DNA from 4 places in the Erwinia billingiae Eb661 genome. Region 1 is predicted to be linked to each of the others. Evidence: predicted binding sites of a transcription regulator. Region 1 holds the regulator's gene; each other region holds the start of a gene.
What was found. The regulator LexA, encoded in region 1, represses DNA repair genes until DNA is damaged. The targets are predictions, from matches to a motif close to TNCTGTATGTACATACAGNA.
Positions count from the first base shown of each region.

Region 2: a site for LexA is predicted at 3,383-3,402, ahead of mutH (DNA mismatch repair endonuclease MutH). Genes of this name have one in related genera too.
Region 3: a site for LexA is predicted at 3,862-3,881, ahead of umuD (translesion error-prone DNA polymerase V autoproteolytic subunit). Genes of this name have one in related genera too.
Region 4: a site for LexA is predicted at 5,223-5,242, ahead of dinB (DNA polymerase IV). Genes of this name have one in related genera too.

Region 1 covers NC_014306.1:365,190-372,720, forward strand. The annotation lists gene psiE (phosphate-starvation-inducible protein PsiE) at 1-155, shown strand, start outside; gene ubiC (chorismate lyase) at 295-822, shown strand; gene ubiA (4-hydroxybenzoate octaprenyltransferase) at 824-1,708, shown strand; gene plsB (glycerol-3-phosphate 1-O-acyltransferase PlsB) at 1,769-4,192, opposite strand; gene EBC_RS03060 (diacylglycerol kinase) at 4,321-4,680, shown strand; gene lexA (transcriptional repressor LexA) at 4,797-5,405, shown strand; gene dinF (MATE family efflux transporter DinF) at 5,525-6,847, shown strand; gene EBC_RS03075 (CsbD family protein) at 7,088-7,297, shown strand; gene zur (zinc uptake transcriptional repressor Zur) at 7,425-7,531, opposite strand, start outside.
Region 2 covers NC_014306.1:3,992,406-3,999,936, reverse strand. The annotation lists gene EBC_RS19690 (NADP(H)-dependent aldo-keto reductase) at 18-1,058, opposite strand; gene EBC_RS19685 (YgdI/YgdR family lipoprotein) at 1,254-1,469, opposite strand; gene EBC_RS19680 (TerC family protein) at 1,648-2,358, opposite strand; gene mutH (DNA mismatch repair endonuclease MutH) at 2,462-3,148, opposite strand; gene rppH (RNA pyrophosphohydrolase) at 3,836-4,363, shown strand; gene ptsP (phosphoenolpyruvate--protein phosphotransferase) at 4,376-6,622, shown strand; gene lgt (prolipoprotein diacylglyceryl transferase) at 6,766-7,531, shown strand, end outside.
Region 3 covers NC_014306.1:2,861,193-2,868,723, reverse strand. The annotation lists gene EBC_RS14495 (MFS transporter) at 1-125, opposite strand, end outside; gene EBC_RS14490 (TetR/AcrR family transcriptional regulator) at 122-661, opposite strand; gene EBC_RS14485 (alpha/beta fold hydrolase) at 698-1,633, opposite strand; gene EBC_RS14480 (TetR/AcrR family transcriptional regulator) at 1,714-2,331, opposite strand; gene EBC_RS14475 (D-2-hydroxyacid dehydrogenase family protein) at 2,459-3,415, shown strand; gene umuD (translesion error-prone DNA polymerase V autoproteolytic subunit) at 3,426-3,845, opposite strand; gene EBC_RS14465 (HD-GYP domain-containing protein) at 4,103-5,284, shown strand; gene otsB (trehalose-phosphatase) at 5,608-6,417, shown strand; gene otsA (alpha,alpha-trehalose-phosphate synthase) at 6,392-7,531, shown strand, end outside.
Region 4 covers NC_014306.1:1,047,433-1,054,963, reverse strand. The annotation lists gene crl (sigma factor-binding protein Crl) at 28-429, opposite strand; gene frsA (esterase FrsA) at 540-1,790, opposite strand; gene gpt (xanthine phosphoribosyltransferase) at 1,905-2,363, opposite strand; gene pepD (beta-Ala-His dipeptidase) at 2,614-4,074, shown strand; gene dinB (DNA polymerase IV) at 4,153-5,208, opposite strand; gene dpaA (peptidoglycan meso-diaminopimelic acid protein amidase) at 5,450-6,190, shown strand; gene EBC_RS06080 (class II glutamine amidotransferase) at 6,161-6,928, opposite strand; gene lpcA (D-sedoheptulose 7-phosphate isomerase) at 6,972-7,531, opposite strand, start outside.

The DNA of each region.
Region 1 (7,531 bases):
TGCGCTATTTTGTCTATATCGGTATCACGGCGATCATCCGGTTGATCATTGTCGATCACAAAAACCCGGTGGATACGCTGGCCTACTCCATTGCCATTCTGATCCTGGTGGTCACGCTGTGGCTGGCAAACAGTAACAGGCTGAAACGCGAATAACATGTCGGCGCGCCGCCCCAGGCGCGCCAACCTCTTACTTTACCGACCTGAAATCCGCACTATTTCCTCCAGCAATCTGTGTTCTCTCCCAGCCTCTGCGTTACACTGTGGCACCAAAATTTTTGCCCGGAGAAGCCGAATGGCTGATAACGCGCTGGTGCAATTGCGCGCCCTCGACTGGCTGCCAGCCTCATCACCCTTGCTTTCAGCCCCGCTGCTGGACTGGTTGATGGAAGAAGACTCCATGACCCAACGTTTTGAGCGCCACTGCCAGCAAGTGACGGTAAAAGTGGTGCAGGAAGGTTTTATTACCGCAGAAGAGGTCGGTGACGACGTGGCGTTGCTGCCGCATGAGTCCCGCTACTGGCTGCGTGAAATTCTGCTGTGCGGCGATGGCGAACCCTGGCTTGCCGGGCGGACCATCGTACCGGAATCCACCCTGAACGGGCCTGAGCAGATGTTGCAGCAGCTTGGCACGCGCCCGCTGGGCCGTTACCTGTTTGCCTCTTCCACGCTGACGCGGGATTTTATCGAGCCGGGCAAAAGTGGCGAGCTGTGGGGACGTCGCTCTTTGCTGCGCCTTTCCGGCAAGCCGTTATTGCTGACCGAGCTATTTTTACCGCCTGCGCCGCTGTATGCCTCGCTAACCGGTACCGGAGATGAGTAACGTGGAGAGAAGTCTGCCAATGAGTAAATTCCGGGCCTACAGCCGCCTGATGCGTATTGATAAGCCGATTGGTTCGCTGCTGCTGATGTGGCCGACCTTCTGGGCGCTGTGGCTGGCGGGAATGCAGATCCCGCCGCTGAATATCCTGATCGTCTTTGTGCTGGGGGTCTTTTTCATGCGTGCCGCGGGCTGCGTGGTCAACGACTTTGCCGACCGAAAGATCGATGGTCATGTAAAGCGCACCCAGTCACGGCCATTGCCGAGCGGCGCGGTGACCTCAAAAGAGGCCAAGCTGCTGTTTGCCGGACTGGTGCTGGTGTCGTTCTGTCTGGTTCTGACCATGAACGCGATGACCATCTGGCTGTCGTTTGGTGGGCTGGCGCTGGCGTGGGTCTATCCCTTTATGAAGCGCTACACCCATCTGCCGCAGGTGGTGCTGGGCGCGGCGTTTGGCTGGGCTATCCCGATGGGTTGGGCGGCGGTCAGTGAAACCGTGCCGCTGACCTGCTGGCTGCTGTTCGCCGCGAATATCTGCTGGACGGTGGCTTATGACACGCTGTATGCGATGGTCGATCGCGATGATGACCTGAAGATTGGCGTCAAATCCACCGCCATTCTGTTTGGTCGTTTCGATAAGCTGATCGTGGGTTTGTTGCAGCTGGCGACGCTGGTACTGATGGCGGTGATTGGCTGGCGGATGCAGCTGGGCGGCGCATTCTACTGGTCCATTCTGGTGGCTGGCGCGCTGTTTGTGCATCAGCAGAAGCTGATCTCAGCCCGCGAACGCGATCCCTGTTTCCAGGCTTTCCTGAACAACAACTACGTTGGTTTGGTGTTGTTCCTGGGGATTGCCCTCAGCACGGCGCCATTCTCTGGCTGGCTCTGAGTGATGCCAATAAAAAAGGGTCGATGATTGCTCATCGACCCTTTTTTTATGCCCTGACGCTTACTCGTGCGGTCCCGCACTTTCAATCGTCATTCGCACTTCCTGAGTGATCAGGTCAGCCAGCATCTGATAGACCCTGTGCGTCTGTTCTACCTGCGCATCGCCGGTATCACTGATATAGCCTTCATCACGCAGGGTCAGCACCAGTGAAGAGAACACCGCTTTGTCGAAGAACTCCGGCGAGTTGATACCGTGCAGTACCGACAGGCGCTGAGCCATGGTGCGGCTCTCTTTTTCCAGCGTACCGCGGTTGATCGACGGATTCGCGCTGAGGATAGAGAAGGTGATGGCATAACGCTGCAGCGTTTCACGCACACCCGCCGCCAGCAGTTGCAGCGTTGGGAAGCGTGCCGGGCTCAGACGCAGCGTCTGGTCATCGGCCGTCAGCAGACCCTGACGCGCCATCTCGCTCACCAGGGAATCCAGCACGGCAGGCAGATCTTCTTTATTCCAGTGCAGGAACAGCTCGCTCTTCAGCATCGGGTAAATCACGCTGATCTGACGCAGCAGCTCGGCCCGGCTCAGTTCGCGGTAATGCGACAGGATCACCGCAATCAGCGACGGCATCACCAGCATATGGTGAACGTTGTTGCGATAGTAGGTCATCAGCACGGCCTGCTCGCGCGGCAGTACGATGATTTCGCCGATATTATCCTGCTCAATATCGAACTTGTTCATGCTTAACGCATGGTTCAGCAGTGCTTCTGGCGTCATATCCGGCACGGTCGAGTCCGGCGAATACGGCACGTTACGCAGCAACTGAACGTAGCACGCCAACTGCTCGGTCAACTGTTCACGGGTCAGCGAGCGCTGGCGCGATGCGAGCAGGGCGGTAACGCACAGGTTCATGGCATTGGCCGCACCGGCGTTGTTGATACGCACCATCACGCGCTGCGCGATGTCATTCACCGCAGGCGTCAGCCAGGCTGGACGCTGGGCTTCAATGGGGTCGATGGCATCACGCCACTCCGGCACATGCTTGTTCAGGTAGGTCACCAGCGGCAGCGGCTCCCCGAAGTTCACATACCCCTGGCCGAGGTTACGCAGCTTGCGCAGTCCGCGCACCATCTGCATAAACCCTTCTTTCTCTTTCGTCGCACCACGTAACTCTTTGGCGTAGGTTCCCACTTCCATCACGTGCTCATAACCGATATAGATCGGCACCAGTGTGATAGGGCGGTTACCGCCGCGCAGCATCGCCTGAATAGTCATCGACAGCGTGCCGGTTTTCGGGTCAAGCAGACGACCGGTACGGGAACGACCGCCTTCGACAAAGTATTCTACCGAGTAACCACGGGTGAACAGCTCGCCAAGATATTCTCGGAATACCGTTGAGTAGAGCTTGTTACCCTTGAAGGTACGGCGGATAAAGAATGCGCCCAGACGGCGGAAAATCGGGCCCGCTGGCCAGAAGTTCAGGTTGATACCGGCGGCAATGTGCGGTGGCACCAGACCCTGGTGATACAGCACATAAGAGAGCAGCAGGTAGTCCATATGACTACGGTGGCAGGGCACGTAGACGATCTCGTGGCCGTCTTGCGCCAGCTGACGCACGCGCTCGCCGCCGTTGACGTTGATGCCCTGATACAGCTTGCTCCACGTCCAGCCCATGATGCGGTCCGTCAGACGGATGGCTTCATAAGAGAAGTCGGCGGCGATCTCTTCCATCAGCTCAACGGCGTTCTGCTGGGCTTTTTCATGGGAGATTTTCTTGCTGCGCGCTTCGTCTTCCACCGCTTTAGCGATGGCTTTGGACTGCAGCAGTTTATTGAACAGGTCCTGACGCACCGGCAAACGCGGGCCAATGGCCGCCAGGCGTTGACGGGCAAAGTGCATGCGTGCCACGCGCGCCAGCTTCTGCGCAATGATTTTGTCGGTGCCGTGTTCCGTTGCCATACGGCGCAGGGAAACCATCGGTGAGAAGCGGACAAAGCTGTCGCGGCCTAACCACAGCACGGCAAAGAATTTTTGAATGCCATTCAACACGCGCAGATGAGGCTGATCGTCGCCCTGCACTTCACGGCCTGGTGCACGGCCAAACATCACGGATACCGGCACCATCTGCACGTCCAGCAGCGGGTTGCTGCGGTGCAAATCGAGGTATTCGTGGAACAGTTTTACCGATTCAACGTTAGGCACGAAATAGGGGAATACGCGTGGGCCGTCATGGATAAACACATGACGTGGCAAAACCGTACCGTCGATTTCCAGCGGATCTAAAGGATCGGGCAGATCCTGTTTACGGCATTGCTCACGCAACGCCAGCAGATCGGCCTTTGAATCATAAGGCAGCACATACATAATAGGGCGCGATGTATCCAGCGCCAGCTCGGAAACCGGCTCGGCGGGAATCGCTTTACTTTTTACCAGGAATTTTACTGGTAAATTCAATAAGTTATAATATAAGTTACGCCAACCTGACATAGATACCATGAAGCCTCTTGTTAGCAAAGCGCCGCAAGCATACCAGAAAGCGCCAGTGAGATCTGTGGTGTTGCAAAATGTGCGCCACCCAGACATTGACGTTAAACATCTCAAAGGGTTCCCTGATTATGGCAAATAACGTCACCGGATTGACTCGTATCATTAATGCCGCCGGTTATTCCTGGAAAGGAATACGCGCCGCCTGGCAAAACGAAGCGGCTTTTCGCCAGGAAGCGGTGGCCGGCATTGTCGCGGTGATTGTGGCGTGCTGGCTGGATGTGGACGCCGTCACGCGGGTGTTGCTGATAGGGTCCGTGATGTTGGTGATCATTGTTGAAATCCTTAACAGCGCGCTGGAAGCGGTGGTCGACCGCATTGGCAGCGAGATGCATCCTTTATCGGGTCGCGCCAAAGATATGGGCTCCGCTGCCGTGTTGCTGACGATACTACTCGCTGTTTTCGTCTGGGTAATGCTGCTAATTCCCTGATTGCGGCGCGCTTTCCATAATCTGACAAACTGCTGTTTTTTCCACATCTTTAGGTTTTCAACGCACAAATACCTGTATATACTCACAGCTGACTGTATAAACAACCAGGGGGCGGGATGAAAGCACTAACTGCAAGGCAGCAGCAGGTTTATGACCTGATACGCGACCACATTAACCAGACCGGCATGCCACCGACGCGGGCAGAAATCGCTGCACAGCTCGGTTTCCGTTCCCCGAATGCGGCTGAAGAGCATCTCAAAGCGCTGGCACGTAAAGGCGTGATCGAGATTGTTTCCGGCGCGTCTCGCGGTATCCGTCTGATGATGGAAGAAGAGGAAGGGTTGCCGCTGATTGGCCGTGTCGCCGCAGGTGAACCTTTGCTGGCGGAAGAGCACATTGAAGGCCACTACAAGGTGGATCCTGAACTGTTCAAGCCGGGCGCCGACTTCCTGCTGCGTGTTAGCGGCATGTCGATGAAAGATATCGGGATTATGGACGGCGATCTGTTGGCTGTGCATAAGACTCAGGATGTGCGTAACGGCCAGGTCGTGGTTGCGCGCATTGACGACGAGGTGACGGTAAAGCGCCTCAAGAAGCAGGGCAATATCGTGCATCTGCTGCCTGAAAACGGCGAATTCCAACCGATCGTGGTCGATCTGCGCTTGCAGACCCTGTCGATTGAAGGTCTGGCCGTCGGCGTAATCCGCAACGGCAACTGGCTGTAAACGCCTGACCTTAACGCGCTGCTTTTGCGGCGCGTTTCTCTTTTGGTAAGCTGTATGCCTTATTGACTGGCATATACAGCTTCCGTGATGCTTTTAAGCCAGTCGCACAGTGGATGACCATGCGATTATTTTCTCCCTCAGATAACCAACTCTGGCGGCTGGCGCTGCCAATGATCCTGTCGAATATCTCCGTGCCCTTACTGGGCCTGGTGGATACCGCGGTCATTGGTCACCTTGACAGTCCTTCCTACCTCGGCGGCGTTGCCGTGGGCACTACCGCGACCAGCTTCCTGTTTATGCTGCTGCTGTTCCTGCGGATGAGCACCACCGGATTAACCGCGCAGGCCTTTGGTGCGGGTGATAAACCGGCGCTGGCCCGCGCACTGATGCAGCCGCTACTGATTGCCCTGGCGGCTGGCCTGCTGTTTATTCTGCTGAAATCCCCGCTTAACCACCTGGCGCTCTCTGTCGTGGGTGGCGATCCTGCCGTGCTGCATCAGGCCGCCCTGTTTATGAATATCCGCTGGTTAAGTGCACCTGCGACGCTGGCCAACCTGGTATTACTGGGCTGGCTGCTGGGCGTACAGTATGCCCGTGCGCCGGTGATCCTGCTGGTTGTCGGAAACCTGGTCAACATCGTGCTGGATCTGTGGTTCGTGATGGGGCTGGGCTGGGGCGTGCAGGGTGCGGCGGCGGCCACGGCGATTGCAGAATACGTCACGCTGGCGATTGGGCTGGTTATGGTCTGGCGGGTGCTGAAGCTGCGGGGCATTTCGCTGCCGATGCTGAAAACCGCCTGGCAGGGCAATTTCGGCCGGCTGCTGCGGCTGAATCGGGACATTATGTTGCGATCTTTACTGCTGCAACTGTGCTTTGTTTCCTTGACGATATTGGGTGCGCGGCTGGGCAGTGAGGTCGTCGCCGTCAACGCCGTATTGTTGATGTTCCTGACCTTTACCGCTTACGCGCTGGACGGCTTTGCCTATGCGGTAGAAGCCTGCTCCGGCGAAGCTTATGGGGCAAAGGACGCAAAAAGGTTGCTGCTGATTTGGCACGCGGCCTGTCGCCAGGCAGGACTGGTGGCACTGGCCTTTTCAATTCTCTATGGCCTTGCCGGCACGCATATTGTTGCCTTACTGACCTCAATCCCCGAACTGCAGCAGCAGGCTGACACCTATCTGTTCTGGCAGATTGTCCTGCCGGTCTGCGGTGTCTGGTGTTATCTGCTGGATGGCATGTTTATTGGTGCCACGCGCGCCAGTGAAATGCGCAACGGCATGCTGATTGCGGCACTGGGCTACGGCGCGACGCTGTTCACCGTGCCGTCGTTAGGCAACCATGGTCTGTGGCTGGCCGTTACCGTGTTCCTGCTGCTGCGTGGGTTGACGTTGTGGCTCATCTGGCGCAGGCACTGGCGCAACAACAGCTGGTTTGCGGGCTGAAATAATTCGTTACACCCACCTGCCGCTTCGTTATCTGCTGATCTCCCTGCCTTTTTTCACTTTTCGTTGTCACTTTTAGCTAAAAATGTGGCTTTATCTTTCGCCATTACGGGCAAACTCGCCATCATCTACTACAATTATCTGTACGTTAAGCAGTTAAGCAGCGTTTTATGTTGCTGCTGTGTGGTCTGCAAAGACGAAATCCCTAAAGCTGTGAACCTAAGGTTGAGGAGTTATAAGATGAACAAAGACGAAGCCAGCGGTAACTGGAAACAGTTGAAAGGTAAATTTAAAGAAAAATGGGGCAAGCTGACTGATGACGATCTGACCGTCGTCGAAGGTAAACGCGATCAGCTTGTAGGCAAGATTCAGGAACGCTACGGATATGGCAAAGAGCAAGCAGAGAAGGAACTCGGTGAGTGGGAAACCCACAATAACCACCGTTTCTGATTTGCAGCAAAATCTCTGACAAGATTTAGTTTCAGGACGATGCTCCTACCCCGGCACAAGGACAGTGCCACTTAATCCCCCAGCACTATCCCTTCTTTAACCTAAGAAATTACCCTGCGATGACGCTCTACTTGCCACGCTTCTTGCTGGCGACAGTATGATCGTGCTGGCATGCATCCTGATGCGTGCAGGCTTCCACTTCGACACAACCCCGGCACAACCCATGAGCTTCGA
Region 2 (7,531 bases), 1.5 Mb from region 1:
ATCCCGCCTCGGTTTTTTTATGGTGAAGGGAAAGTATAACGACGATGAATCGCTTCCAGTTCCTGCAACACGTCTTCGGTCAGCGTCAGATTGTAGCTGTCGATATTAATCTGCAGCTGCTCAAGCGTGGTGGCACCCAACAGGGTACTGGCAACAAACGGCTGCTGACGGACAAAGGCCAGCGCCATCTGCGACGGATCCAGACCGTGTTTTTTCGCCAGCGCCACGTACTCGGCGATAGCCAGCTGAGCCTGCTCACCGCTGTAACGGGTGAAGCGGCTGAACAGCGTATTACGCGCACCTTCCGGTTTGGCACCGTTCAGGTATTTACCACTTAAGGTCCCAAACGCCAGGCTCGAATAGGCCAGCAGCTCAACGCCTTCAAGGTGGCTGATTTCCGACAAACCGACTTCAAAGCTGCGGTTCAGCAGGCTGTACGGGTTTTGGATGCTGACAATGCGCGGCAGCTCGTGTTTTTCCGCCAGCTGCAGGTAACGCATCACGCCATAAGGGGTTTCGTTGGAGACGCCGATATAGCGGATCTTACCGGCACGCACCTGTTCGTTCAGCGCTTCCAGCGTTTCCAGCAGGGTGACGGTGGCCGTGGTGTCGTTGTATTCGTAGCTCAGCTTGCCGAAATAGTTGGTCTGACGCTGTGGCCAGTGCAGCTGATACAAATCCAGATAATCAGTCTTCAGACGCTTCAGGCTGGCATCCAGCGCTTCACGAATGTTTTTGCGATCCAGCGCCTGATTCGGGCGAATTGACGCATCGGCGCCACGCACCGGGCCGGCCACTTTGGACGCAAGGATGATTTTGTCACGATTGCCGCGGGCCTGAAGCCAGCTGCCAATGTATTTTTCGGTTAAACCCTGGGTTTCCGGACGCGGAGGCACCGGATACATTTCTGCGGTATCAATAAGGTTAATACCGGAACGGAGAGCTAAATCTAACTGCGCATGGGCGTCGGCTTCGCTGTTCTGCTCACCAAACGTCATGGTTCCCAACCCCAGGCTACTGACTTCCAGGGTGCTGTGGGGGATACGGTGATAGTGCATGTGCCGGCTTCCTTTTTACATTATTAAAAGGTTCTGGAACCTGAAGAACGGCCTGCAATGAGGTGCATAGCCCCGCGGTACGTGCTCAGGTCCGGCATTTGACTATAACCGCCGTTCGCTGCAGGGGGAAGAGGGGATTTATCGGGAAATGCGGGCAGAGCCACCAACGGATTGCCAAAGGTGGCTTAATTTGACTTAGCGCTCAACGATGGAGGAAACATCATCACCGTTGATTTGTAACTCATGGCCAGAGCGGTCGGTATATTTCACCAGGCCGGTCTCTTTATCAATCTCAGGTTTGCCCTGGGTCATGATCATGTTGCCTTCCTTAGTCGCCATCACGTAATCGCTGCTACACCCGCTGACCAGCACGGCCAACATAAGCGCTGCTGCGCCAAACATATACTTCATACTTCGCTCCCTTAAGGCCCGCTACTGAATACTGGTACGTCCATTAATAACGCATTTTGGCAACAGACGCAGTAGTAGATGTCCGAAAATGTGCTGCGAGCACGTCGGGCCATTGACATTAATCGTAAGATGATACTACAGAGCGAGGTACTGGCCGGCGTGACCGGCCAGTAAAGGATCAGGCGAGGTTCTTTTTAGAGCGCATCAGGTTCAGGCATTCCACGGCCATTGAGAAGAACATGGCGAAATAGATATAGCCTTTAGGAACATGCACATTGAAGCTTTCCAGTATCAGCGTAAAGCCGACTAAAATAAGGAAAGCCAGCGCCAACATTTTCACCGAAGGATGACGGTCAACGAAGTCGCCAATGGTTTTAGCAGCGAACATCATCACACCCACCGCAATCACCACGGCGGCCATCATAATAATCAGATGATCCGACAGGCCGACGGCGGTGATCACCGAGTCGAGGCTGAAAATAATATCCAGCAGCATAATCTGCACGATGGCACCGACAAACGAGTGCACATTGGTTTTATGCTCGGCATCGCCGCCTTCAATGGTTTCGTGGATCTCCGCGCTGGATTTCCACAGCAGGAACAGGCCACCGAACAGCAGGATCAAATCGCGGGCGGAGAAGCTGTGATCCATCAGGGTAAACAGCGGCGTGGTCAGGCGGATCACCCAGGCAATGGACGCTAACAGACCCAGACGCATTAACATCGCACCGGCTAAACCTACACGGCGAGCGGTATTCTGTTGATGTTTAGGGAGTTTGGCGACTACCAGGGAGAGGAAAATAATATTATCGATACCGAGGACGATCTCCAGAATCGTCAGCGTGCCCAGGGCCAGCCAGGCATTGGGATCTGCAATCCAATCAAACATGCTAACTTTGCTTCCTAAACGAAAAGTAAACGAGGAGTATACGCAACCCGTGGTCGCGCCGCTATCCTGCTTTCCTTTTATCTGGGGCGGTCAGCCCGTCGGATTACAATAAAAAATGGCGGGCCAGCAGGGGACCGGTGAAGCTTTTCTTCAGATAAAAACCGCGCGGTAAGGTCATAATCGGCTGGCCGTTAGTGCCAATCCCTTCGGTCAGCGCTTTGCTGTTGGCGGCTTTGGGGCGGATTTGCAGCACTTCACCGTGGCGGGCGGTGATCTTTTCGACCTGCCCTAACACAATCATATCCATCAGCTCTTCCCAGTCGCGCTGCAACAGCGCTTCCTCTTCCTCACTGGCACTCCACAACAGCGGCGCACCCACCCGACGCTCAGCCAGCGGGATCGCCCGGTCACCCTCAACGGGAACCCATAAAACTCTGGCCAGTTTGTGCCGCACATGGCTGGTCTGCCAGGTGACGCCGCTGTTGCCGGTCAGTGGCGCGACGCAGACGAAGGTGGTTTCCAGTGGGCGACCCAGCGCGTCTATCGGGATGGTTTTCAACTCCACACCAATCTCGGCAAAATCCTGCTCGGGCTTGCTGCCGGCACTGGCTCCCAGGTAGCGTTCCAGTAACATTCCGACCCAGCCTTTATCCCGACGCAGATCCTGCGGGATCTTCAGACCGGCTCTTGCCGCCAGTTCACCCAGCGTAAAGCCTGCCAGCTGTTGGGCACGATCCAGCAGCACGGTTTCGTTTTCTGGCGGCGTTAGCGGAATAAATTCAGAACTCATGGATAACTCTCTGTTGCCGTTCAAAAAATCACCACTCTTTTGCACAGGGAAAATTAAGGCAAAGCGGATTGTGCAAAACAGGAATAATAGCATGATAAATCATGATTTTTTACCCCGCCATCCCCGGTAAAAAAGGGAAGGGCAAAAGGTTATGCCCGACTTGTCACCGACAATGAACAGGATCACCCCCCCTGTTATCCACAGAAAAATGGGATAACTCGTCTTTTACGCGAACACTGTTTCGATTTACAGCCTTGACTGTGGCTGTTTTGCCACTTTTTGCACGATTTATGCTTAAGTGAGCGGCATATCCTGTGGATAAAAACGCGGGTGTTCGATCTTTCACCAGTCACTGAATATCCCTCTGTGACAGCAGGATGACGTGAGGCATTTTTCGGTGGAAATCAGGATAATTCCGAGGTTTTAGAATCAGTTAATCAGCCGGTAAAATCGGGAGCCGATTGGGCGTCAAAAAGTTTTCCCCAACCGTTAAGGGAGTTCTGCACAAAGCTATCCACAGAAAACGTGAATAAGATCGCGCTTTCTGGCCGGTCTCTGTTTATAACTTGGTGCAAAACTGTGAGTTATCCCGCGTCAGCCACGTGCTGAGGGCGTAAAGCAGTGGTTTACCACCTGTAAGGAGTATGAAACAATCAGAACATCCGAGTTTTAGTTTGAGGTAGTCCAGTGATCGATGATGATGGCTACCGCCCGAATGTTGGTATCGTAATTTGTAACAGGCAGGGACAAGTGTTGTGGGCCAGACGTTTTGGCCAGCACTCCTGGCAGTTTCCCCAGGGTGGGATCAATGCGGGTGAAACTGCGGAGCAGGCGATGTACCGGGAACTGTTCGAGGAAGTCGGTTTGCACCGCAAAGATGTGCGCATCCTTGCCTCTACCCGAAACTGGTTACGCTACAAGTTGCCAAAACGTTTGGTGCGTTGGGACACAAAGCCGGTTTGTATCGGCCAGAAACAAAAATGGTTTCTTTTGCAGTTAATGTGCAATGACGCAGATATCAATATGCAGACCAGCAGCACGCCGGAATTTGACGGCTGGCGTTGGGTCAGTTTCTGGTATCCGGTTCGTCAGGTGGTCTCGTTTAAACGCGACGTTTATCGCCGCGTGATGAAAGAGTTCGCCAGCGTGGTCATGCCACTGCAGGAGACGACCGTACAGCGAAATATGCCCGCTTATCGACGGAAGAGAGGTTAAGCCACGTAGATTATGCTCACACAGCTGCGCGAAATAGTTGAAAAAGTGGCAGGTGCGCCCCGGTTAACCGAGGCGCTTGATATCCTGGTCAATGAGATCTGCCTGGCAATGGATACCGAAGTCTGTTCGGTGTATCTGGCCGATCACGACCGCCGCTGCTATTACCTGATGGCGACCCGTGGCTTAAAAAAGCCGCGTGGTCGTACCGTCGCACTGGCCTTTGACGAAGGGATCGTCGGGCTGGTGGGCCGGCTGGCTGAGCCAATCAACCTGGCTGACGCGCAAAGTCATCCCAGCTTCAAATATGTTCCTTCCGTAAAAGAAGAGCGTTTCCGCTCGTTCCTCGGCGTGCCGATCATCAGCCGACGCCAGCTGTTAGGCGTTTTGGTGGTTCAGCAGCGCGAACACCGTCAGTTTGACGAGAGCGAAGAGTCTTTCCTCGTCACGCTGGCCACGCAGATGGCGACCATTCTGTCGCAGTCACAGCTCAACGCCCTGTTTGGTCAGTACCGCCAGACCCGCATTCGTGCGCTGGCCGCATCCCCAGGCGTGGCGGTGGCGGAAGGGTGGGTGGACACCACGCAGCCTTCGCTGGACCTGGTGTTTGCCGCGTCCACGCTGGATACGCACCGCGAACGTGAGCGCCTCTCTCTGGCGATGGATGAAGCCTCCAGCGAATTCCGTCGCTACAGCAAACGCTTTACCGCCAGCGTGCACAAAGAAAGCGCGGCAATCTTCGACCTCTATTCCCACTTACTCAGCGACAACCGGCTGAAGAAAGATCTCTATGCGGAGATTGACGCCGGTTCAGTGGCTGAGTGGGCCGTTAAAAAAGTCATTGAGAAGTTTGCTGCACAGTTTGCCAGCCTGCAGGACAGCTATCTGCGTGAGCGTTCGGGCGATCTGCGGGTGCTGGGACAGCGCCTACTGTTCCACCTCGATGACAGCGTGCAGAGCACCAGTACCTGGCCAGAAAAGTTTGTGCTGGTGGCCGATGAACTCACCGCCACCACGCTGGCCGAGCTGCCGCACGACCGTTTAGCGGGTGTGGTGGTCAGGGACGGTGCCGCCAACTCACACGCCGCCATTATGGTGCGCGCGATGGGCATTCCAACGGTGATGGGCGCGGATATTCAGCCCGAGTTGATGAATGGCAGGCTGCTGATCGTTGACGGCTATCGCGGTGAGCTGCTGGTGGATCCTGAACCGGTACTGGTACAGGAATACCAGAAGCTGATCAGCGAAGAAAATGAACTCAGCAAGCTGGCCGAAAATGTCGTTGAACAGCCCGCCACGCTGAAAAGCGGTCAGCCGGTGAAGGTGATGCTGAATGCCGGTCTGAGCGCTGAACATGAAAAAGCGCTGGGAAGCTGGGTGGATGGTGTCGGTCTGTACCGCACTGAAATTCCTTTTATGCTGCAAAACGGCTTCCCTTCAGAAGAGGAGCAGGTCGCGCAGTATCAGGGCATGCTGCAGCTGTTCCTCGACAAGCCGGTGACGCTGCGCACCCTGGATATCGGCGCAGATAAACAGCTGCCGTATATGCCGATCAGTGAGGAAAACCCGTGCCTCGGCTGGCGCGGCATTCGCCTGACGCTGGATCAGCCGGAAATTTTCCTCGTGCAGGTTCGCGCCATGCTGCGCGCCAACGTCGCCAGCGATAACCTCAGCATTCTGCTGCCGATGATCACCAGCATCGATGAAATTGATGAAGCCAAACGGCTGATCGATCGTGCCGGGCGCGAAGTCGAAGAGATGCTGGGTTACACCATCCCGAAACCGCGCATCGGGGTAATGATCGAAGTGCCATCGATGATCTTTATGATCGGGCATCTGACCGGCCGCGTCGATTTTGTGTCGGTCGGCACCAACGATCTTACCCAGTACTTACTGGCGGTCGACCGCAACAATACGCGGGTCGCCAATCTGTACGACAGCCTGCATCCGGCGGTGCTGCGCGGTTTGAAAACCATTGCGCTGGAAGCCGAAAAGGCGGGCGTTGAGCTCTGCCTGTGCGGCGAGATGGCGGGTGATCCGATCTGCGTGGCGGTGCTGATTGGCCTGGGTTATCACCACCTGAGCATGAACGGCCGTAACGTGGCGAGGGTAAAATACCTGCTGCAACACATTGATTACGAAGAAGCCCACGCGCTGGCCAACCGCGCGCTTGACGCGATGCTGGCCAGCGACGTCCGCCACCTGGTTGCCGCCTTTATGGAGCGACGTGGCCTTGGCGGGCTGATCCGCGGCGGGCGCTGAATCTCTTAACAAAGTTTACAGTTCCGCGAGATCGCAACAATTCGGGCTGTGCTATTATGCGCGCCTTAATGCAGCGCCCCGCGCGCACTGGTTTACTTATTCCGTCGCCTGCAGGTCAGGACAGACTTTAACAATGGTGAAAGATGAATAACGGCTATCTGGCTTTCCCTCAATTTGACCCGATAATATTCTCCATCGGGCCAATTTCCCTGCACTGGTACGGTTTGATGTACCTTGTTGGCTTTGTATTTGCCATGTGGCTGGCCGTGCGTCGCGCCAACAAGCCTGGCAGTGGCTGGAAAAAAGAAGAAGTTGAAAACCTGCTGTATGCAGGCTTCCTCGGCGTGTTCCTCGGTGGGCGTATCGGCTACGTGTTGTTCTACAACATGCCGTTGTTCCTCGACAATCCGCTGTACCTGTTCAAAGTCTGGGATGGCGGCATGTCATTCCACGGCGGCCTGATCGGCGTGATCTGCGTGATGCTGTGGTTCGCGCGTCGCACCAAACGTAACTTCTTCCAGGTGGCTGATTTTATTGCGCCTCTGATCCCGTTTGGTCTGGGTGCCGGGCGCTTAGGCAACTTTATCAACGGTGAGCTGTGGGGCCGTGTGGCACCGGACTTGCCGTGGGCAATGCTGTTCCCAGGCTCGCGCAGCGAAGACGTTGCGCTGGCAGCCACTCACCCGGAATGGCAGTCACTGCTGGCGACCTACGGCGTGCTGCCGCGTCACCCTTCGCAGGTTTACGAGCTGCTGCTGGAAGGCGTGGTGCTGTTTATCATTCTTAACGTCTTTATCCGTAAAAACCGTCCGATGGGCGCGGTCTCCGGCCTGTTCCTGATCGGTTACGGCGCGTTCCGGATCATCGTTGAGTTCTTCCGCCAGCCGGATGCGCAGCTGGGCCTGTTCG
Region 3 (7,531 bases), 2.5 Mb from region 1:
ATTTGCGGGCTGAAGGGGATATCAACAATGACCTCGGGCAGCATCAGCCCCCAGGAGAAGCGCGCCATGCCGTAAGTGACGGCAATCAGCGAGGTGCCGGCGATGCCCAGCGCGATCGTTTTCATCGGCGGGTACCGCTGGCGGTAAGCAGCGCTGCCGCCTCACCGGCGCGAAAGGCGGCATCAGGCCCGGCGACCAGCGCCGCGGTAATCGCCCCTTCAAACAGCATCCAGATGGCATCCGCCAGCACCTCGCGATGCTGGCCTGGCATATTGCGCACGCAGGCCGTGATGTATTCACGCATCTCGTAGCGATAGTCCAGTGCCAGCGCCGACAGCCAGACGTCCTGTTCGGCATATTCCCCCCACGCCTTCAGGAAGAAACAGCCGGACGTGCCGTAATCCTGCATCCAGCTGCCGAGCACGCTAAACAGCTGCGCGATGGCCGCCGGATCCTCCGCTGGAAGCAGCGCCGCAGAGAAGCGATCTTTCCGGGCATTCATCACCGCCTCGGTCAGCAGTTCCCGCGAAGGAAAGTAGCGATACAGCGTGCGGGTGGAGACGCTGGCCTCGCTGCATATTCTGTCGGTGCTGGTGGCATGAAAACCGTTGCTGTAGAACAGCCGCTCAGCGGCGTTCAGGATGTCCTGTTTCTTTTTCATCCTCTAAAAGTAAACCGATCGTTTTACTTTTGCAAATCAGCCTTGGAAAAAGTCATTCAGCTCGCGGGCAATTGCTTCGGGCTGTTCTTCCGGCAGGAAATGGCCGCAATAAGGGACCACAACGCCGGTGACATCTGCTGCAAACGGGCGCAACGGTGCTGCCATATCGGGGATCGAACCCTGTTCGGCACTGATGGCGAGGATTGGCATGCTTAACTTGCCGTTAGCCTGTAATTCCCGGTTTTGCTGCGCGGACAGGGCGGCGGAACGGTAGTAGGCGAGGCCCGCGCGTAATCCACCGCTTTTCATCATAATGCGCAAATACTCCTCCATGTCAGTTTCAGAGAAAACGTCAGGGCAGGCGGTTTTGCGCTTCAGGAACCACTCCAGGTAGACGCGTTCATTTCCTGCGATCAGCGCTTCGGGCAGGTCCGGGATAACGTGAAAGGCGAAGTGCCAGGTTTTCCAGGCGGCATCCGGCGACACGGGCAGGGCATCCGGCAGGGTGATCCCCGGAATACCGGCATCCAGCAAGGCCAGGCGCTTAACCTCGTCGCCGTATAAGGCGGCATAAGGCCAGGCTACCCAGGCACCCACATCGTGCGCGGCCAGGTAATAGCGGGTGATAGCCAGTGAGCTGAGCAGTCCGTGCACCTTTGTCGCCAGCGATCGGGTGTCATAACCCGTTTCCGGTCGATCCGAATCGCCCTGGCCCGGCAGATCCGGCGCAATAATGCGGTAGGTCGATGCGAGTCGCGCCATTACCTGTCGCCATGCAAACCAGCTTTGCGGGAAGCCCGCCAGCAGCACCAGGGTTTCGCCCTGCGGATTGCCGCCGCTGACATAATGCAGTCTGACCCCCTCAACGCTGGCATAGCGATGCACAAAACCGGGAAGGGCGCTGTCAGCAAAAGTCGTGGGTTCCGCCTCGGTGCGGCGGGGCAGGACGCTTTCTGTTGTTGGCTGTTTCATCGTGGACCTCTTCAGTGATTGCCTGCGGACTGGCAGGTAGGTTGATTAGGAAATGAATGCTTCCTAAATGGGTAAATTTTTTAATCGAGCAGCTTCATCGCCAGCGTGATGGTGGCTTCGCGGTCGCTGATATTTTGCATCTTACCGACGATACGCATGCCAAAAATCAGGCATAAAATCAGTTCTGCTGCGGTCTCCACCGCCAGGCTACTGGATACCGAGCCATCCTGCTGTCCCTGGGATAACAGTGAGGTCAGCAGGCTTTTATTATGCATCACCGCCTGACGCACCAGCGCTGACAACGCCTCGTCCAGTACCTGCAATTCCGTGGCGCTGCCGACCACCAGGCAGCCACGTCTTCCTTCAACATCCTGAGCCGATTCCAGATAGAAGCGCAGTAGCTCAGCCAGTTTCTCGCGGCCGGTGGTGAACAGTGCCAGACGCTCGCGCAGCGCGCCGTTACGCAATGAGGTGTAACGCTCAAAGACCTGCAGGAAGAGCGTACGTTTATCCTTAAACGCCTTATAGATGCTGCCTGCGGTCAGGTTCATCGCCTCGCCCAAATCCGCAATCGAGGCGGCGTGGAAGCCTTTTTCCCGGAACACCAGCATGGCGTTATCCAGCGCCAGGTCGGTATCAAATTCTCGTGGGCGGCCGCGCTCTTTGCTGTGCTGCGGCAGAAGGGATGCGTTGTTCATAATAATCCAATAAGGGAACGATTGTTTCCAAAATGCCAGAAAGCGGGATAACTGGCAAGAGAGTTCTCGCTCAGCAGCCCATCGCGCATTATTCTGATATTCACCTCGTCAGTCTCAGGAGAAGCTCGTGGTTATACCTATTGCGATACCGGATGATTACCCGCGGGCAACCGCTCAGCTTGATTTCCTGCACGATAATCCGGCCTTCCAGTGCCGCGCGCTGGGCGACCTGGCGCACGATCCGCATGCCAGCGAGGTGCTGGCGACGGCTCAGGCGCTGATTTTGATCCGCGAGCGAACGCAGATTGATGCGGCGTTTCTGCGGCGAACTCCGCAACTTAAAGCGATCAGCCAGACGGGCAAAGTGGCGCGTAATATCGATCTGGTGGCCTGCCAGCGGGCTGGCGTGGCGGTGGTGGAAGGAAGCGGCTCGCCGGTGGCGCCGGCAGAACTGACCTGGCTGCTGATCATGGCTTCTCGCCGTAAGCTGGTGTCCTCGGTGAATGCTATGGCCGCCGGACGCTGGCAAACGGAGATCGGCAGGGCGGTTAACCGGCAAACCATCGGCATTCTTGGCTACGGCAAAATTGGCAAGCTGATTGCCGGTTATGCCCGTGCTTTCAATATGCAGGTGCAGGTATGGGGCAGCGAACGCGCCCGCGAGGAAGCGCGGCGCGATGGTCACAGCGTGCCTACCGATCGCACCGCCTTGTTTGCCACCAGCGATATCCTCTCTGTCCACCTGCGACTGGTCGAGGCCACCGCAGCCAGCATCACCCAGGCCGATCTGCTGGCGATGAAACCGGATGCGCTGTTTGTGAATACCAGCCGGGCCGAGCTGGTCGCGCCGGGCGCGCTACTGCATGCCCTGGGTCAGGGACGTCCGGGCTTTGCCGCGCTGGATGTCTACGAGCAGGAGCCGGTGTACGATCCGGCCTCGCCGCTGTTGCAGATGCCGAACGTGCTCTGTACGCCGCACCTCGGTTACGTCGAGCAGGCCAGCTACGAGGCCTATTTCCGCGTGGCGTTCGACAACCTCACCCGTTTTTTTGCCGGCGATCGGTCACAGGTGATCAACCCCTGAGTTCACTCTCTCAGCGCGCCGCATAAATAATAAAGGTCACCACGCCGAACACGCTCAGCCCGGCTTCGTCGTCGATATCGATGGCGGCGTAGCTGGGATTCATCGGCAGCAGCTTCACCGAAGGGGTCAGCTGCAATTTCTTCAGGGTGAATTCGCCATCAATGGCGGCAATCACCCGATCGCCATGCTGTGGCTTTAACGAGCTGTCTACTACCAGCATATCGCCGTCGTTAATATTGCCCTCGATCATCGAATTTCCCGCCGCGCGGATAAAGTAGGTCGCGCTGGGATGGCTGACCAGCAGTTCATTCAGGTCTATCCGCGATTCCACGTAATCGGCCGCTGGCGAGGGAAACCCGCAGGCGACCCGTTCAACGAACAACGGGATGGTGAGAGGACGCGGAGAAACAACAAGTTGGTGCATGTGCATAATGATGACTCAATGTTACTGTGTTTATATACAGTATTATCAATCCGCGCTGGCAATCAACCGCTGAATCTGCGGAAAAACCTACGCGCTTGTTCTGCTGAGGAATTTAGTTTCTGCCTGAAAAAACGGGGCGGAATTGCGGCCTGCGTAAATGTAAAAATTAAGTAAAAGATGCGGTCCCTCGCCGCATTCACTGAAGCTTTTTCAGGCAAGGCCGATACCTGTGCTGAATGGAGGAACTGGCAAAGAGGCACAGGATGATCAGGCGAATTCAGGTACAGGCGCTGCGCGTTGGGATGTATGTGCATAAGCTGGAGGTTTTCTGGCTCAAGCATCCGCTCGTCCACAACGACATGCTGCTGACCACCGATCTGCAGATCCAGGTGATTGCAGAAAACGGCATTAAAGAAGTCTGGATCGATCTGTCTAAAGGGCGGGCGCCGGACGAAACAGAAACAGAGATTGAAGAAGACCAGGCGGACGTGCCGCGTGGTCCCATCAGCATGCATCAAGAAGTTGAGCAGGCGCAGGCGATTTGCCTGAATGCCAAAGGGCAGGTAATGGATATGTTCAGCGATGCCCGGCTGGGACGTACCATTGACACTGTCAGCACGCTGCCGCTGGTGGATGAAATCGGCGGATCGATCAGCCGGCATCCTGCCGCGCTGCTGAGCGTGGTGCGGCTGAAAACCCATGATGATTACACCTATCTGCATTCGGTCGCCGTCTGCGCGCTGATGGTGTCGCTGGCCAGGCAGCTGCAGCTGGAAGAAGAGCAGGTGCGGCGGGCGGGAACCGCCGGGCTGCTGCATGACGTGGGAAAAGCCGGGATCTCGCTGGACATCCTTAACAAGCCCGGCAAGCTGACCGACGCCGAGTTCGACATCATGAAACAGCATCCGGTGATTGGCGAAGCGCTGCTGCGAAAAAGCGGCGGCGGCGAAGATCTGCTGGACGTGGCGTTACACCACCATGAAAAATTCGATGGCCGTGGCTATCCGCATGGCCTGGCCGGTGAAAAAATCTCGCTGCTGGCGCGGATGGCGGCGGTCTGCGACGTCTATGATGCGGTGACCTCTAACCGGCCTTATAAGGCAGGCTGGAATCCGGCCAGCGCCATGCACCAAATGGCCAGCTGGGAAGGGCACTTCGACCGCAAGGTGTTTTTCGCCTTTGTGAAGGCGGTGGGCATCTATCCGGTGGGCTCCACCGTGCGTCTCGCCTCAGGACGCATTGCGGTGGTCGCCGAGCCGGGCGGAGGCTCACTGCTGCAACCCAAAGTCTGCGTTTTTTATTCACTGGTCACCAACCAGAGGCTGTCACCGGAGATCGTCGACCTCGCCGATCGCTTCTGCTGGGACAGCATCACCGGCCCGGAAGAGTCCACGAACTGGCACGGCATCAATGTTGACGCGCTGTGGATGAAGCCGGTAGCCTGAAGGTCGAGTAAAGGCGGATCGTTCCGCCTGAACAATTACCCGTTTCACTCACAGTTTTTCCGAGTCATTCCCGCTAAACATTTCGCCTTTCTCCTATGTCTTTTTCCCCAGTAATTTGGCAGGCTGGATGCATCGATCCGGGCTCAAAGCCGCGTATTGTCTGGCAGAGTCGGGATCAGCGTCTATACTGAATGCTGATATTGCTGCGTTTTCCTCGTGCGTTGTGGGTGATCAGATACGCCATCTGACCCTCCCCCGTGAGTTGGGCCGTAACACAGCCTGATGAACGTATCGCCGTAACACACTCAATCAGGAGGAATACTTTGAACACCCAGAATGAATCCGCGCCCCCGTTATCCGCCAGCGGCCGGTATGCTTTTTTCTTCGATGTCGATGGTACTCTGGCTGCCATTCAGTCCCGTCCGGATGAAGTGTTTATCCCCGGAGAAGTGATTTCTCACCTGGACCGCCTCAGCCGCCTGACCGATGGCGCGCTGGCACTGGTTTCGGGCCGGCCGATGTCTGAGCTGGACGCGTTAGTCGCACCCTTACACCTCCCACTGGCTGGCGTTCACGGTGCTGAACGACGCGACGGCCAGGACAACATTGAACGCCTGTCCCTGCCGGATGACGTCGCCCGTTCGCTCTCTGCTTTACTGGGCGACGCGATGGCAAAAATGCCGGATACCCAACTTGAAACCAAAGGAATGGCCTTCGCGCTGCACTACCGGCGTGCGGAACACTATCAGCAGGACGTGCTGGCGCTGGCCGAGGCGATGGTCGAACGTTTCCCGGTGCTGGCTCTGCAACCGGGCAAATGTGTGGTTGAGCTGAAACCGAAAGGCGTCAGTAAAGGGGCTGCGATTGACGCGATCATGCAGCAGGCCCCGTTCGCCGGCAGAACGCCTGTGTTCATCGGCGACGATGTGACAGATGAAGCCGGATTTAAGGTTATCAATGCTATGGACGGCATCGCCATTAAAGTGGGCGAGGGACCAACGGAGGCCGGCTACCGGTTACCGGACGTCGCTGCGGTTTACCACTGGCTTGAACAAACACTATTACAACTAGATCAAGACGAAACAACGTCGGTAAGGAGTCAAGGTTATGAGTCGCTTAGTAGTCGTATCTAACCGCATCGCTGTACCTGATGGGACCAAGGCCAGCGCAGGCGGTCTGACTGTCGGGATCGTGGATGCCCTGAAAACCACCGGTGGACTGTGGTTTGGCTGGAACGGCGAAATCAATGAAATCGGTGAAGATGACGAAGATATGGACCTGTTCGAACAGGACAACGTCACCTACGCCTCTTTCGGGCTGAATCAAAACGATTACGACCTGTATTATCTGCAGTTCTCCAATGCCGTGCTGTGGCCCGCTTTCCACTACCGGCTTGACCTGGTTAACTTCCAGCGTGAAGCCTGGGAGGGTTACTGCAACGTCAACACGCTGCTGGCTAACCGCCTGCTGCCGTTGCTGAAGCCGGATGATGTGCTGTGGATCCACGATTATCACCTGCTGCCATTTGCGGCCGCGCTGCGTAAGCTGGGCGTGAATAACCGCATCGGATTCTTCCTGCATATTCCGTTCCCAACGCCGGAAATCTTCAATGCCCTGCCGCCGCACAATGAGCTGCTGGAAATGATGTGTGATTACGATCTGCTGGGCTTCCAGACAGAGAGTGACCGCACGGCGTTCCTTGAATGTCTGTCGCTGATGACGCAGTTGCAGACTGACGGCAAGCAACATCGCGCCTTTGGCAACACCTTCGCCACTGAGGTCTACCCGATCGGCATCGAGCCAGACAGCATTAAAGAGATGGCGGAAGGGCCATTGCCGCCGAAGATGGCTGCAATGAAAAAAGATCTGGGCGATGCGAAAAACATCATTGCCTGTGAGCGTCTGGATTATTCCAAAGGGCTGCCTGAGCGTTTCCTCGCTTATGAAGCGCTGCTGGAGAACTATCCTGAGCATCACGGCAAGATCCGCTATTCGCAGATTGCCCCGACCTCGCGCGGTGACGTGCAGGCCTATCAGGACATCCGCCATCAGCTGGAAACGGAAGCCGGGCGCATCAACGGCAAATACGGCACGCTGGGCTGGACGCCGCTGTATTACCTTAATCAGCACTTCGATCGCCGTCTGCTGATGAAAATCTTCCGCCTGACCGATATTGGTCTGGTGACGCCGCTGCGCGATGGCATGAACCTGGTGGCGAAAGAATATGTCGCCGCACAGGACCCGAAC
Region 4 (7,531 bases), 680 kb from region 1:
ATGCTCAGGTTATGACTTACGCCGGGATCAGGCGGTCAGTTTGACCGGCGCATCCGCAAAGTCTGCAGCGGGTTTCAGCCCCAGCTCCATCTCTTCCAGCAGCGCTTTCAGCCGCACGTGGAAGTTGCGTAAGGTCTCTTCCAGCCGTTCGTTATTCTCTTTCCCTTTCACGGTCGACGGCTTCCAGTTGCCTTCTTTATCGAACAGACCGAAGTGGTACTCGTAGGTGAAGTGATCGCTTTGCGCTTCCAGCTCCATCCACCAGCCCCAGAACTCACGCAGCTCAGGTGAGGGTTTCACATTGACGCAGACCGCCAGACAGTCAAAGAAAAAACGGTCGTCTTCACATTTCGCTTCGCGAATATAAGGCCCCAGCGATCCAAAGCGCTTCATTAAGCGGCTTTTGGGATGCCCACTCGGTAACGTCATCAGTAAACCTCCATCGTTGAGCCTGTTAATTAATCCTCTATGGCGCTTAAACGCGGCAACACAGCGGTTTAAGGCTTAAAGGTTATAGCAAAGGATTGAATTTTAGCAACTCATCGCGTCAGCCGTTTCGCTAACCAGTCGACAATATCACGTAATGCTTTATCAAAGTTGAGCATTGCAGGCGAGAGCGGGATCGGCATCAACTTCCCGTCAGCGGACGAGTTGACGATAAGCCGGGACTCCTCTTCCGGGCTGAACGGGTCGTTTGGCCAGTAGCCGGACAGCATCGGCGTTGGGCATCGACGTCCCAGCAAGCCCTGCATCTTCAGCGAATAGCGATTAAGCTCAACGCGCAGCGCAGAGTCAGACGCGGTGGCCATGCCCAACCGGCTGGCCAGCACGTCCATATACATCTCGGGAACGCTGTCCTGCTTCGCCTGATCGCACAGCAGGCTGTGCACCACCGGCCCCAGGCAGGCCACGGCCCGCAGGCGCGGCGCTTCCAGATAGGCCAGCCTGACGGCGACGTTGGCGCCAAAGCGGTAGCCAAACGCGCCGACGCGCTGATGATCGACCCAGGGCACGTTCTCCAGCTGACGCAGAACATGCTGATGCAGGAAGCTGGCATCCTGCGTCAGCTTCCATTTGGCCGAGAAGCCTACCGACGGCATATCGATGGTCAACATGGCGATGCCGCGCGGCGCCAGGTAGTCGTGGAACAGGCGATAATGGTCGGTTTGCAGCGAGTCGAGGCTGCCGCACAGCAGCACGGTAGGATAAGGCGCGCTGACGCCGGGCGGCATATGCAGGAAGCCAAAGATCGGGCTGCCGCCGGGAATGGCAAATTCCAGCTCCTTCAGTTCACCGGACAGGCGCGGCGTAGCTTCTTCATACGCGCGGTTCGCCAGTACCTGCGCCTGCTCGGCCAGCTCATCGCCTTTCAGATGCGGATAACCGGCAATGCCATACAGATTGGCGGCATGCAGCCAGCACTGGCCGGCCTCCGCATCGGTTTCAGCCTCACCGGCTTTCTTCTGCCACAGCGCCGCCTGTTTCGACCACTCATAAATCCAGTTCCCGCCCCGATAACCGACCACGGTATCCAGCAGCTGGTCGTCGGTGTGCTCAACGCGACTGACGGCGATGCGGGCCAGCACTTCACTGATTTCCTGCGGGGTGATGCCGCGCCACGTCCACAGCAGGCGGTTGATCATCCGATACCAACCGGCATTACTATCCCCTTCCAACGCGGAGTGGATGGGCAGCGGTTTATGGTGATGGAGACGGCGAACTAACGATGACGTTTCAGGATGCTTGAAGCGAGGTTTGAACAGCTCTTCGCTCAGATTTTTAGGTGACATGACGTAACGATCCTCCAGCACGGGGCATGGGATGAGTCTATCCCAGCCTCAGCCCTGACGCTCGTAAAAACGACAACGCCCGGCATAACCGGGCGTTGCTTTGACGTGCGTCAATCAGCCTTTAACAATTGGCGGCAGATAGACCACGCCCATGTCCCACGGCTGCTCAATCCAGGTGTTCTGCGGGATATCGACCACATAGTCGTCCACCAGCGGGCGACCGGCTGGCTTAGCGAAAATGGTGACGAAGTGCGCTTTTGGATACATATCACGGATGGCCTGAGCGGTGCCGCCAGTATCTACCAGATCGTCAATGACGATAAAGCCTTCACCATCGCCTTCTGCACGCTTCAGCACGGTCATTTCGCGCTGGTTGTCGTGATCGTAGCTGGAGATGCACACGGTATCGACGTAGCGGATGCACAGCTCACGAGCCAGCAAAGAGGCGGGAACCAGACCACCGCGGCTGACCGCGATAATGCCTTTCCACTGTTCAACAGGAAGCAGGCGCTGGGCCAGTTTACGGGCATGAATTTGCAGCATGTCCCAGGTGACGACGTATTTTTCACTCATAAAGGAGTCCCGACCAATGGTGTTGGCTTAAAAATGTACAATGGGAGAGGTTGCGCGGAATTATAGTGATCTGAGCCGCTAAAAACCAGCGCCGTGACCCTTTTTTCCTTCCGCGAAGTAAGCACGGCTGCGGAAACGATGATATTCTTTGCCCATCGCGTCAGAGCATCTGACGGGAGTCATCCACTCGCTAAACATCCTCGCCATCCGCAGCCCAGCTGGCCGATGGTGATGACACAGGAGATTTGTCGTGTCTGAATTATCTCAACTTTCCCCCCAGCCGTTGTGGGATATTTTTGCCAAAATCTGCTCGATTCCGCACCCGTCTTATCACGAAGAAGCACTGGCAGAACACATTCTGTCGTGGGCGAAAGAGCAAGGTTTAACGACCGACCGCGATGCAGTGGGTAACATTCTGATCCGCAAGCCTGCCACTGCCGGTCTGGAAAATCTGAAGCCGGTGGCTCTGCAGGCGCACCTCGATATGGTGCCGCAGAAAAATAACGACACCGTGCATGACTTCACGAAAGATCCGATTCAGCCATGGATTGACGGCGAATGGGTAAAAGCGCGCGGTACTACGCTGGGCGCGGATAACGGCATTGGCATGGCGTCCGCGCTGGCGGTGCTGGCCGACGCGAGCGTTGAGCACGGTCCGCTGGAAGTGCTGCTGACCATGACCGAAGAGACCGGCATGGTCGGCGCCTTTGGTCTTCAGCCGAACTGGCTGCAGGCCGATATCCTGATCAACACCGACTCCGAAGAAGAAGGTGAGATCTATATGGGTTGCGCCGGTGGCATTGATTTCACCTCGACGCTGGCCATCAGCCGTGAAGCCGTTCCGGCAGGTTACGAGCCGCTGAAGCTGACCCTGAAAGGCCTGAAAGGCGGCCACTCTGGCTGTGATATTCACGTCGGTCTGGGTAACGCTAACAAACTGCTGTCCCGCTTCCTGTTCGCGCACGCTAAGGCGCTGGATCTGCGTCTGGTGGACTTCACCGGCGGCACGCTACGCAACGCCATCCCGCGTGAAGCGGTGGCCACGCTGGCCGTTCCGGCAGACAACGTCGACGCGCTGAAAAGCCTGGCACTGAGCTACCTGGAAACGCTTAAGTCCGAGCTGAGCCTGAAAGAGAAGAACATCAACATCGTGGTTGAGAACGTGGCGGCTGGCGACCAGGCGCTGACGGCGGCAAGCCGCGATACCTTTATTGCCCTGATGAACAGCACGCCAAACGGCGTGATCCGTAATTCAGACGTGATGAAAGGCGTGGTCGAAACCTCGCTGAACCTTGGCGTGGTGTCGTTGAAAGACGATGAAGCGAAGATCAACTGCCTGATCCGTTCGCTGATCGACAGCGGTAAAGACTACGTGGTGGAAATGCTGACCGCGTTGGGCGAGCTGGCGGGCGCGAAAACCGTGGCCAAAGGCAATTACCCTGGCTGGCAGCCGGACGCGTCCTCGCCGGTGATGGCGCTGGTTGGTGAGACCTATAAAAAGCTGTTTGGCAAAACGCCGAACATCCAGGTGATCCACGCGGGTCTGGAATGTGGTCTGTTTAAGAAGCCGTATCCGGACATGGATATGGTGTCTATCGGACCGACCATTACCGGCCCACACTCACCGGATGAGCAAGTGCATATCGAAAGCGTTGGCCTGTACTGGAAACTGCTGACCGCGCTGCTGAAGGCGATCCCGGCCAAGTCATAAGCCGGCTGACGGGCGGAAGAGATTCCGCCCGTTTTCTTTCATCCCCCGGCAACCTCTGTCGATCACAACTCCGCCGTCTTACAGCCCCAGCAATAACTGCCTTTCCAGCTGCGGATTCAGCAGCGTAACGTGCAATCCGACCAGCCTGACGCCTCTTCCGCCGCGCCGCTCTTCCCAGGTTTTGCGCGCCACCTCGATCAAATCCGCCTTATTCAGCATCGGCCAGATGTGCTCCTGAGTGGTTTGCTGGAAATCCGAGAACTTCAGCTTCACGCCCTGACGCGCAATCTGCCGGTCGGGTTTGATTTTGATCAGCCGACGCTCCAGCTCGTCATACAGGAAATCGATGATCTCCAGGCAGGCTTCCCAGCTGTGAATATCTTCCGACAGCGTGCGTTCCACGCCGAGTGATTTGCGTAAGCGTTCGGTCACCACTTCCCGCTCGTCGATGCCGTTACTGCGTTCCCAGATCACCCGGCCAAACTTGCCAAAGCGTTTTAACAGCGCGGAGAGATCGGTGCTCTGCACGTCGGCGCAAGTTTGCAGCCCCATTTCCTCCAGCTTTTTGGCGGTGACTTTACCGACGCCGGGAATTTTCGCCAGCGGCAGCGTCAGCAGAAACTGCGGTAGCGAGTCGGGCGTAATCACATATTGCCCGTCAGGCTTGTTTAAATCGGAGGCGATTTTGGCGGCGAACTTGATCGGCGCAATGCCGGCGGAAGCGGTGAGATTGAGTTCGCGGGCGATGGTCTGGCGGATGTCGCGCGCCATCAGCGTGGCAGAGCCGTGACAGTGCGGGCTGTCGGTGACGTCGAGATAGGCTTCGTCCAGCGACAGCGGTTCAATCAGCGAGGTGTAGCGCGAGAAGATTTCACGAATATGCTGGCTGGCTTCTTTATAGGCTTCGAAGCGGCCAGGGATCACTTTCAGATGCGGGCAGAGCTTCAGCGCCATCGCGGTGGACATGGCGCTGTGCACACCAAACTTCCGCGCCGGGTAGTTGGCCGTGCTGATAACCCCGCGCTTCAGATGGCTGCCGCCAATGGCGATCGGGATATCACGCAGGCTGGGATCGTCGCGCATTTCTACCGCCGCGAAAAAGCAGTCCATATCAACGTGAATGATCTTACGCATATCCCCCCCAGATGCACTGGATAAGTATACAGTTAATCAGCCGGGTTTCAATATGCCGTTCGCCCGGTAAAGCGCAGCGGCATAGGCTTCGGACAATTTTTTCTTTCTCAATTTGTTCACTGGCGACTTGATAAAAAAATAGACAATGCTAATGTGACGCAGCGATAGCGGATTTCTCCGATATTGCAAGTGACACTGCCCTCGGGCATAGCATCCAACCCTCTTTTTCAAGGGAACCAGAATGGGCAAAATCGCACTGCTGTTTGCGATGATTTTTCTGCCAGCCGTCGTCTTCGCCAGCGTACCAACGTCCCCGGTACTTCCGCTCGCGCCGGTAAGCAAAGAGTTAAAGAAACAATTACTCGGCACCCCCGTGTATATCCAGATTTTCAAAGAAGAACGTACGCTGGAACTGTATGGCAAAATCGGTAACGACTACCGCTTGCTGGACAGCTACCGCATCTGTAACTTTTCGGGCGGTTTAGGCCCAAAACGTCGTCAGGGCGATTTTAAAAGTCCGGAAGGATTTTACAGCGTGGGACTTTCCCAGCTGAAGCCTGACAGCCGGTTCTACCGCGCCATTAACGTCGGCTTCCCCAACGAATACGATCGCCAGCAGGGTTATGAAGGGAAATACCTGATGATCCACGGCAGCTGCGTGTCGATTGGCTGCTATGCGATGACCGATGCCAACATTGCCGATATCTATCAGTTTGTTGATGCGGCGCTGCGTAACGGCCAGCCGCGAGTGGAAGTGAGCATTTACCCGTTCCGCATGACCGACAGCAATCTGCAGCGTCATCGCAATTCGGTTTATTACAGCTTCTGGAAACAGCTGCAGCCTGGCTATGCACAATTTGTGCAAAACCGCCTGCCGCCGTCAGTGAGTGTTAATGAAGGTCATTACGTGCTGAACCAGCCAGGTTCCCTGATCAGCGCGCCGGTTTCCGGATCAGCGCTCGCGCTCACCGAGGCAAAATAACGCCCAGTCACCTGGTTCAATCTTGTTCCAGGTTTCATTCCCCGTCAGGGGCTGAGTGGCGATCACCGTGACCACGTCGTTCGGCGTGGTCTGCTTTTGAAAATCAATCTCGACATCCTGATCCAGCAACGTGGCTTTGCCAAACGGTGCCCGTCGGGTGATCCAGAAAAGATTGGTCGAACAAAACGCCATTAAATACCGCCCGTCCGACAGCAGCATATTAAACACGCCCTTCTCACGCAGCTCCGCCGCCAGTTCAGCAATATAACGGAATACCGCCGGCCAGTTCCCGGGCGTACGCGGATAACGGGTGGTCAGCTTATGCAGCAGCCAGCAAAATGCCTGCTCGCTGTCCGTTTCACCGATCGGCCTGAACGGCCCGGTATCCATCCCTTTATAGCCTTTCAGCTGCCCGTTGTGCGCATAGGTCCAGTTGCGGCCCCACAGTTCACGGGTGAACGGATGGGTATTTTCCAGCGACACTTCGCCCCGGTTGGCCTGGCGGATATGCGCCACCACCGAACGGGACTTGATCGGGTATTCCTGCACCAGCCGCGCGATAGGCGAATTAAAGCTGGGCTCGGGATCTTTAAAGGTGCGGCAGCCTTTTCCCTCGTAAAAGGTAATGCCCCAGCCATCTTTGTGCGGACCCGTTCCCCCGCCGCGCTGCACCAGCCCGGTAAAGCTAAAACAGATATCCGTCGGAACATTCGCGCTCATCCCGAGCAATTCGCACATAGAAAATCCTCACGTAGCGGCCAGCCGCAGCTGGCCAGAAAAACTACTCGGCCATCTCTTTTTCAATCAGCAGGATCAGGATGTGGATCACTTTGATGTGGATTTCCTGAATGCGGTCGGCGTAACCAAAGTGCGGTACACGGATTTCCACATCGGCCATGCCGTCCATCTTGCCGCCATCTTTGCCGGTCAGGGTGATCACCTTCATGCCCTGAGCGCGAGCGGCTTCAACCGCTTTGATCACGTTGGCGGAGTTGCCGGAGGTGGAGATTCCGAACAGCACATCACCGGATTTACCGACCGCTTCAAGGTAACGCGAGAAGACGAAATCATAGCCAAAATCGTTGCTGACGCAGGACAGGTGGCTGACATCAGAGATAGCAATGGCCGGATAGCCTGGACGGTTCTCACGGTAGCGCCCGGTCAGCTCTTCAGCGAAGTGCATGGCGTCACAATGGGAGCCGCCGTTGCCGCAGGAAAGCACTTTGCCACCGGCTTTGAAGGCGTCTGCCAGCAGCACCGCAGCGCGCTGGATAGCGTGAATATTGGCATCGTCACTGAGGAATTTATTGAGCGTTTCCGCTGCTTCGTTGAGCTCGGCGC